Regions from separate parts of the Clostridium sp. TJA020 genome, predicted to be linked through region 3. Evidence: predicted binding sites of a transcription regulator. Region 3 holds the regulator's gene; each other region holds the start of a gene.
The links. Region 3 encodes Rex, which represses fermentation and respiration genes when NADH is low (regulators of the CRP and FNR family bind a similar motif). Its sites were predicted from a motif close to ATTGTTAANNNNTTAACAAT; they were not measured.

Region 1 (3,292 bases), on a different contig from region 3:
TAACTTTTTCTCCATTTATCTCTCCTTCAAGAGTTGTTTGAATATATTCAAATGGAGGTAATAATACTGATAAAAATCTTTTAACAACTAAATCATATACATGTCTTTCATCTGAACTTAAATTTGCTAAATTACTCTTTTCCTCTGTTGGAATTATAGCATGGTGGTCTGATACCTTACTATCATCAACAAAACTTTTATTTGCTTTTATTTTACCCTTTAAAAGCTCTGTTGCTATAGCTCTATATTCTCCAAATGCTATTCCTTTAAGTCTATCTGGAATAGTAGATACTATATCTCCTGATATATATCTTGAATCTGTTCGTGGATAAGTTAAAAGTTTATGATTTTCATAAAGTCTTTGCATTATATTTAATGTTTGCTTTGCAGAATATCCATAAATTTTATTACAATCTCTTTGAAGCTCTGTTAAATCATAAAGCTTTGGTGAATAAGTCTTTTTATTAGCTTCTTTAATATCAACTATTTTTATTTCACCATTTTTTATTTTTAATGATACTTTATCTTTAAAATCAGCATTAAATATTCTTGAATTATTATCTTTATTTACCCAAGTAAAATTACATTTATTTGTTTTTATATCTATTGTGTAATATTCCTTTGGTTTAAAATTTTTAATTTCCTCTTCTCTTTGTACTATCATAGCTAAAGTTGGTGATTGTACTCTACCTGCTGAAAGCTGAGCATTATGCTTGCAAGTTAAAGCTCTTGTTACATTAAGTCCAACAAGCCAATCAGCTTCTGCCCTACATTCTGCAGCATGAAAAAGATTATCATATTCTTTTCCATCTTTTAAATTTTTAAATCCATCTTTTATAGCCTTATCTGTCTGAGATGATATCCAAAGTCTCTTGAGAGGCTTTTTAACATGAGCTTTTTCAATTATCCATCTTGCAACAAGCTCTCCTTCACGTCCTGCATCTGTCGCTATTACAATTTCTCCTACATCTTTTCTATACATTTGCTCTTTAACAATTTTAAATTGCTTTCCACTACCTTTTATAACCGTAAGCTTCATATGCTTTGGAAGCATTGGCAATGTTTCCATATTCCATGCTTTCCATGCTGGATTATATCCTTCTGGTGCATCTAAAGTTACTAGATGTCCTAATGCCCATGTTACTATATACTTTTCTCCTTCTAAATATCCATTCCCCTTTTTATTACATTTTAAAACTCTTCCAAGTTCTCTTCCTACTGAAGGTTTTTCTGCTAAAACTAATATTTTACTCATATAAATTCCTTTCAATCTATATTAAAAAGTTATTTTCTACACTATTTAACATGATAACTTAATATTTAATTCTTATTATTTCATTATAAACTAAATAACAATTAATACAAAATTTTTAATTATCATTATACTTTTCTTAATAACAAAAAATTTTACTAAATACAGATATTTTAAAATTCTACAACAAAATTATTTATTGCACTTTTTTAAATATAAATTCTTTTTAAATATTTGAATATTTTGTAATTAATGTTATAATAATCCTAAAACAAGGAATAATTTAATATAAACTTGTAGCATAATTTTTTATTATTTTATAATTATTAATTATTTAAAAAGGAGGAGATATTATGACAGCTTCTGTTAAAGAAAATATTAATATGGACATAATTGATAAAATTGATATTAGAGTTGGAACAATAAAATTAGTTGAGGATATTGAAAAATCAAAAAAATTAGTTAAACTAACTGTTAATTTTGGTGAATTTGAAAGAACTATATTAGTAGGAATGAAAGGCGAAAGAGAAAATCCTAAGGAAATCGAAGGTCAACAAGCACTATTTATAGTTAATTTACCTCCAAAGAAAATGGCAGGTGAAATTTCAGAAGGTATGCTTTTTGATATTGGATATGCTGATGGAATTACCCCCGTTTTAGCACAACCTGAAAAACCAGTTCCTAATGGAACAAGAGTTGGTTAGAACTTAACATAACATTAAAAAATATTATTTAATGTTATATAAAAATATTTTAAAATAATATTATATAGTATTAATAAAAATAACAATTAACTAAAACCTTTTTAGTTTTCCATGATACACATTTTAATATAATATCAATAAAAAATAACCTAATAAGTAATTTTTAAAAATTACTTATTAGGTATTTAATTAAAACTTTTACTAATAATCTGTTCTTAAATTATCCTTTGTCCAATATTCAAAAGCTTTTAAACATTCACTTTTATCTAAAGCTTCCAAATCTATTATTTTTTTATCATTACAATCTTCTTTTAAAAACTTTAATATATGCTCATCTCTAAAGCCAATATCTCTAGCATCTTGAACTGTGCATCCATAATACACTTTTGATATATTAGCCCAAATAATAGCTGACATACACATAGGACAAGGTTCTGATGTTGTATATAATTCACATCCACTTAAGTCAAAAGTATTAAGTTCTTTACAAGCTTTTCTTATAACGTTTACTTCACCATGAGCAGTAGGATCATTATCTTTAATTACAGTATTATGAGCCACAGCTATAATTTTTCCATCCTTAACTATTGCTGCACCAAATGGACCTCCTTCGTGATGCTTCATTCCATCCATGCAACTTTCAACACATAAATTCATTATCTTATCTTTTTCCATATTCATACCCTCTTTATCTTAATTATTATATTAATTATTAAATTATTTACATATTAATATTATACTTATAATAATTTATTTTTAAAATATGGCTAATAATTTTATGCATCTTTCTTTAAGCTAGCCATTAATATTTTCTCAGCTGTCATAGGTAAGTCTCTAATATTAACTCCCATTCCATTATATATAGCATTTGCTATTGCTGGAGCTGGTGTATTAATAACAATTTCACCTATTGATTTAGCTCCAAATGGACCCGTTGGTTCATAACTACTTTCAAATTCTACTCTTACATTACCAACATCTAATCTAGTTGGTAACTTATATTGCATAAAAGTATCATTAATCATTCTACCATTCTTGTCATAGTTTATATCTTCAAGTAATGCCATACCAATACCTTGCACTATTCCACCTTCTGCTTGTATTCTTGCAAGTGCTGGATTTATTACTGTTCCACAATCAACTACTGAAACATAATCAACTACTGATGTTTTTCCTGTTTCTTTATCAATTTCAACTTCAACCAATCCAACCATAAATGGTGGTGGTGAAACTGGACTTGAATGTGATACAGAAACAACAATAAATTGTCTATCCCCTACAATTAATCTTTCAGAAAGTTCTTCTAAAGAAATTTCTTTGCTTCCATCTAAAGCTT
Region 2 (3,292 bases), on a different contig from region 3:
ATTACTGTTATTTCCTTTGATTTAGTATATTTTTCAGTTATGGAGAAAGAAATAGGTTGTTTAATTTCTTTTTTCTGAATATTCAGATTTCTAATGCATTCCTCATTTTAACTTTTACTATATTTTTCATAAGTTTTATAATATTTTTTAAATTTTGCTACTATGTATACATTTTCTTAAAAGCTTATAATGTTTAACTTCATATGTAGTTTGAATAAACCTTTTATTTTTTATTCATTGTGTTCTTTAATTATTAATATTTTTATTAATTTATTCATGTTTATGCATATATTAATTTATATTTCTACATATTTTTATTTATAATAATCATTTATTCTTTATATTTTTATTATAAACATTATTATCTTATAAATCATTAAAAATATTCAAAAAAAATATACCTTAAGAAAATTTCTTAAGGTATACTTTTAATTATATATTATAATTATCTTTCAACAATTATAGCAGTTCCCATTCCGCCACCTATGCAAAGTGTAGCTAAACCTTTTTTAGAATCTCTTTTTTCCATTTCATGAAGTAATGTAACTAATATTCTAGCTCCTGAAGCTCCAACTGGATGTCCTAAAGCTATAGCTCCACCATTTACATTAACTTTACTCATATCGAATCCTAAATCTTTAGCTACTGCTAAACTTTGAGCTGCGAAGGCTTCATTTGCTTCTATAAGATCTAAGTCTTTAACTTCTAAGCCAGTTCCTTCTAATGCTTTCTTTGTTGCACCAAATGGTCCATATCCCATAATTGCTGGATCTACTCCTCTTGATCCATATGAAAGAATTTTAGCCATTGGCTTAATTCCTAAACTTTCAGCTTTTTCAGCGCTCATTACAACTAATGCAGCAGCTCCATCATTTATTCCTGATGCATTACCAGCTGTAACTGTTCCTTCTTTAATAAATGCTGGTCTTAATTTTGCTAAAGTTTCTTCAGTTGTTCCAAATCTTGGGAATTCATCAGTATCAAATATTTTTGGTTCTCCTTTTCTTTGAGGAATTACAACTGGAACTATTTCATCTTTGAATCTTCCTTCTTTTATAGCTTTTTCCGCTTTTTGTTGTGAAGCTGCAGCAAAAGCATCTTGTTCTTCTCTAGTTAAGTTCCATTGTTTAGCTATATTTTCAGCTGTTACTCCCATATGATAATTGTTGAATGCATCCCATAATCCATCAGTTATCATTGTATCTATCATTTTTCCATTACCCATTCTTTGTCCCCATCTTGCTGTATCTAAAGCAAATGGAGCTCTTGACATACTTTCCATACCACCAGCTACTACTATATCAGCATCTCCAGCTTTTATCATTTGAGCTGCTAAGCTAACTGCTCTTAATCCTGATCCACAAACTTTATTTAAAGTCATTGCTGGTACTTCATTTGGAAGTCCTGCCTTTATAGCTGCTTGTCTAGCTGTATTTTGACCAAGACCTGCTTGAATAACATTTCCCATTAATACTTCTTCTACCATTTCTGGTTTAATTCCTGCTCTTTTTATTGCATCTTGAATTACTGTTGCTCCTAAATCTACTGCTGGAACATCTTTTAAAGATCCTCCAAATGATCCTAACGCTGTTCTAACAGCACTTACTATTACTACTTCTCTCATTAACAAAACCTCCTAATATATGATTACTTTAAACCATAATCTTTGTTAAACTCTTAACATACTTTTATTATAACCATTTCATTCCTAATAATCAATAGTTTTTGTTAAATTTTAAACAAATACTTTTTATAATATTTTTACTTTTTTTGTGATTGTATTATAATATTAATTAAATTAATATTAGTTTATTAATTTAATAATGTTATTAATATATATAAATAGTAAAATTACATAATTTTTATAAAAGGAGCTTTTATTTATGAAAAGAACAGATTACATATCTTGGGATGAATATTTTATGGGACTTGCTCTTTTATCAGCAAAAAGAAGTAAAGATCCAAGTACACAAGTTGGAGCATGTATAGTTAGTCCTACCAATAGAGTATTATCTGTTGGTTATAATGGATTTGCCTTTGGTTGTTCTGATGATGATTTTTCTTGGAATAGAGAAGGAGAATTTCTTGAAACAAAATATCCTTATGTTGTTCATGCAGAACTTAATGCCATATTAAATAATAGAGGTGTATCTTTTGAAAATGCAAAATTATATGTAGCTCTATTCCCTTGTAATGAATGTGCAAAGGCTATAATACAAAGTGGAATAAAAGAAGTGATTTTTTTAAGCGATAAATATTCTAATACAGATGTTGTTAAAGCTTCTAAAAAAATGTTTAATGCAGCTGGAGTTAAATTAACTCAATTGAAACCTTCAGTAGAAAAAATAGAACTTTCATTTAATGTAGATGATATTTAAAAAAATAAATCCTTCTATTTATAAATAGAAGGATTTATTTTTAAACCTTATAATAATTATTTAGTACCAAATAATCTATCCCCTGCATCTCCAAGACCAGGTACTATATATCCTTGCTCATTTAACTTTTCATCTATTTCAGCTACGAATATATCAACATCTGGATGAGCTTCCTTTATAGCCTTTATTCCTTCTGGTGATGAAATTAAACACATAAGCTTTAAGAATTTAGCTCCTTTATTTTTAAGCATTGTTAAAGCATCTATAGCTGATCCACCAGTTGCAAGCATTGGGTCTACAACTATTATTTCTCTTTCAGCTATGTCTTGAGGTAATTTACAGAAATATTCAACTGGTTGTAATGTTTCTTCATCTCTATATAATCCTATATGTCCAACTTTAGCTGCTGGTATAAGCTTTAAAACACCATCTACCATTCCAAGACCGGCTCTTAGTATTGGAACTATTGCTAGTTTCTTACCTGCAAGCATTCTACATTTTGTTTTACATATTGGTGTTTCTATTTCAACATTTTCTGTTGGTAAGTTTCTTGTAACTTCATATGCCATTAACATTGAAACTTCTGATACTAATTCTCTAAAATCTTTTGATCCAGTATCCTTACTTCTTATAAATGCTAACTTATGTAGTATTAATGGGTGATTGATTTCTGTAACTTTACTCATTATTTAACGCCTCCAAATTTTATTTATTATATTTTTCTTCTATTTTAGATATTTTGTCTATTCTTCTTTGATGTCTATCTCCCTCAAATTTTGAATTTAAGAAAGTTTTCACGATATCAATTGCAAGACCTGTTCCTACAACTCTTTCGCCTAATGCTAATATATTAGCATTATTATGTTCTCTTGTTGCATGAGCACTAAATGTATCTGAACATAAAGCTGCTCTTA
Region 3 (3,292 bases):
TAGGAACTATAGTATATGTTTCAATAGATAATGAATATAAAGGTAATATAATTATTTCAGATCAAATAAAAGATGATGCAAAGAGTGCTATAGATAATCTTAAATTAATTGGTGTAAATAAAATAGTTATGTTAACTGGAGATAGTAAAAAGGTTGCAGATAAAGTTTCAAATGAGTTAGGAATAACAGAATATTATTCAGAATTATTACCAGATAATAAAGTTGAAAAAGTTGAAGAAATATTAAAGAGTAAAAAGACAGGAAAACTTGCATTTGTTGGAGATGGTATAAATGATGCCCCTGTACTTGCAAGAGCAGATGTTGGAGTAGCTATGGGAGGAATAGGTTCAGATGCTGCTATAGAAGCTGCAGATGTTGTTCTTATGAAAGATGAACCTTCAACATTAGTGGATTCAATTAAGATAGCAAGAAAGACTAATAAAATATTATGGCAAAATATAATATTTTCATTAGGTGTAAAAATATTAGTATTAGTACTTGCCACTCTTGGAGATGCAAATATGTGGGAAGCAGTATTTGCAGATGTAGGTGTAACATTAATTGCAGTATTAAATTCAATGAGAGCACTTAGATTATAAAATTTAAAAGTATTTAAAAGACTTTTAAAAATATATTTTGTTTAATATAAAATTAGCGTAAAGTTATGATATTTATATTGTAGTTTTACGCTAATTATTAATTTATATAAATATATTTTTTTGTAAATAATATTAAACACTTTGATTTATAAAAGATTATGAATTATAATATGTGTTACGAAATTATAAATTACAAATATTATTAAAAATAAGAAATTATATTTTAGTATCTATATATAAATTATGCCTAAAAAAATATTATATCCTATCTAATCCTTTAAATACAGGTAATTCCATTGACAAAGGTAGAAAAGAAAAGTATAATCTACTACGGTAAATCTTTCAGGCAAAACAAGATGGGTAGCATACAGGAATTTTTCCTGTTGTAGAGTTTAAAACTTTACATCTTATTCAAGCAAAGTTTATATATAAGATGGGCGTCTTATATATAAACTTTATTTTTTATAATAAAATTGGATTATTTTAATTAAATTATGGTAATATATATAATGATAGTTAAAAATTTAACTCTCAATTATAGAGTTTTATATAATTATGTTTAATCAAATATAAAAATTAATAAGGAGATACGTATGGAAAAAAAGAAATCTATTTCTATGGCTGTGATTAAGAGACTGCCTAAATATCACAGATATTTAAATGAATTATTAAAAAATGATGTAGACAGAATATCTTCAAAGGAATTAGGAGAAAAAATAGGCTTTACAGCTTCTCAAATACGTCAAGATTTAAACTGTTTTGGTGATTTTGGACAACAAGGATATGGATATAATGTACGTGAATTAGCAAGTCAAATAAGTACTATATTGGGATTGGATAAAGAGTATAATGCAGTAATAATTGGTGCTGGTAATATAGGTCAAGCAATAGCCAACTATACTAGATTTAGTAAAATGAACTTTAAGTTAAAGGCTATATTTGATGCTAATCCTAAATTACTTGGAATGAGAATAAGAGATGTTGAAATACAGGATATTGACAACTTAGAAGGGTTTTTAAAAGATAACAAAATAGACGTTGGAGTAATATGTGTACCTAAAATTAATGCACAAAGAGTTTGTGATACTTTAGTCGAAGGTGATGTAAAAGGAATATGGAATTTTGCACCTGTAGATTTAATTGTTCCAGAAAATATAACTGTTGAAAATGTACATTTAAGTGAAAGTTTATTAACTTTAATATATTTATTACATGATAAGAATAATAAATAATAGCTTTAAAGCTAGATAAAATAAGAGGTTTTGAGGAATTGTAAAAAAATACACAAAATTTTAGAATGATATTGCAAAAAATTTAACAAAGTATTATAATTGTAATTGAAGTTGAGAGACTTCAATTATTTTTTAGTTAGATTTGTTAATATTATAACAAACAATTGAAAAATAATTACAAAATTTCAAGTTTTTAATGTTTGATAAAGTGAAAATTAGAAAAATATTCAAATAATGTATATTAATTGGGTTGTGAAAAAAGGGAGGCTTTATTAATGGAATTAAAGAATGTAATTCTTCAAAAAGAAGGAAATTTAGCTATCGTAACTATAAACAGACCAAAAGCATTAAATGCTTTAAATTCAGAAACATTAAAAGATATTAATACAGTTGTTGAAGATTTAGAAAAGGATAACAACATAACTTGTGTTATATTAACTGGATCTGGAGAAAAATCTTTTGTTGCGGGTGCTGATATTTCAGAAATGAAAGATTTAAACGAAGAACAAGGAAAAGAATTTGGTATTTTAGGTAACAAAGTATTTAGAAGATTAGAAAAATTAGACAAGCCAGTTATAGCTGCTATCTCAGGATTTGCACTAGGTGGTGGATGTGAACTTGCAATGTCATGTGATATAAGAATAGCTTCAGAAAAAGCTAAATTTGCTCAACCAGAAGCAGGTCTTGGAATAACTCCAGGATTTGGTGGAACTCAAAGATTAGCAAGATTAGTTGGAGAGGGAAAAGCAAAAGAACTTATTTATACATGCGATATGATAAAAGCTGATGAAGCTTTAAGAATAGGATTAGTTAATAAAGTGGTTCCTTTAGAAAATTTAATGGATGAAGCAAAAGCTATGGCTGAAAAAATAATGGCCAATGCTCCAATAGCTGTTAAGTTATGTAAAGATGCAATCGGAAGAGGAATGCAAGTAAGTATAGATGAAGGAATAATGATAGAAGCAGAAGACTTTGGTAAATGTTTCAGTACAGAAGACCAAGTTGAAGGTATGACTGCTTTTATGGAAAGAAGAGCTAAAAACTTCCAAAACAAATAATGAAATAGAATATATAAATTCACTAATAGATTTAGGTGTATTATTAGGAGGGTAATTTAAATGAATTTCCAATTAACTAGAGAACAAGAATTAGTAAGACAAATGGTTAGAGAATTCGCTATAAACGAAGTAAAACCAATTGCGGCTGAAATTGATGAAACAGAAAGATTCCCAATGGAAAACGTTAAAAAAATGGCTAAGCTTGGTATGATGGGAATACCTTTTAGTAAAGAATTTGGTGGAGCTGGTGGAGATGTACTTTCATATATCTTAGCAGTTGAAGAATTATCAAAAGTATGTGGTACAACAGGAGTTATACTTTCAGCTCACACTTCACTTTGTGCTTCATTAATAAATGAATTTGGTAAGCCAGCACAAAAAGAAAAATATTTAATACCTCTTG

Region 1: AC4FQ1_RS00060 (tRNA-binding protein) is a predicted target of Rex. The motif match lies at 1,575-1,594, and genes of this name have one in related genera.
Region 2: AC4FQ1_RS07690 (acetyl-CoA C-acetyltransferase) is a predicted target of Rex. The motif match lies at 1,725-1,744, and genes of this name have one in related genera.

Annotation. Positions count from the first base shown of each region.
Region 1 covers NZ_JBZEFC010000001.1:8,629-11,920, reverse strand. The annotation lists gene AC4FQ1_RS00065 (DNA topoisomerase III) at 1-1,255, opposite strand, end outside; gene AC4FQ1_RS00060 (tRNA-binding protein) at 1,606-1,956, shown strand; gene AC4FQ1_RS00055 (nucleoside deaminase) at 2,158-2,631, opposite strand; gene AC4FQ1_RS00050 (xanthine dehydrogenase family protein molybdopterin-binding subunit) at 2,733-3,292, opposite strand, start outside.
Region 2 covers NZ_JBZEFC010000003.1:356,159-359,450, forward strand. The annotation lists gene AC4FQ1_RS07690 (acetyl-CoA C-acetyltransferase) at 446-1,624, opposite strand; gene AC4FQ1_RS07695 (deoxycytidylate deaminase) at 1,884-2,378, shown strand; gene upp (uracil phosphoribosyltransferase) at 2,435-3,064, opposite strand; gene rpiB (ribose 5-phosphate isomerase B) at 3,084-3,292, opposite strand, start outside.
Region 3 covers NZ_JBZEFC010000006.1:47,859-51,150, reverse strand. The annotation lists gene AC4FQ1_RS09945 (heavy metal translocating P-type ATPase) at 1-599, shown strand, start outside; gene AC4FQ1_RS09940 (redox-sensing transcriptional repressor Rex) at 1,193-1,831, shown strand; gene AC4FQ1_RS09935 (short-chain-enoyl-CoA hydratase) at 2,107-2,889, shown strand; gene AC4FQ1_RS09930 (acyl-CoA dehydrogenase) at 2,950-3,292, shown strand, end outside.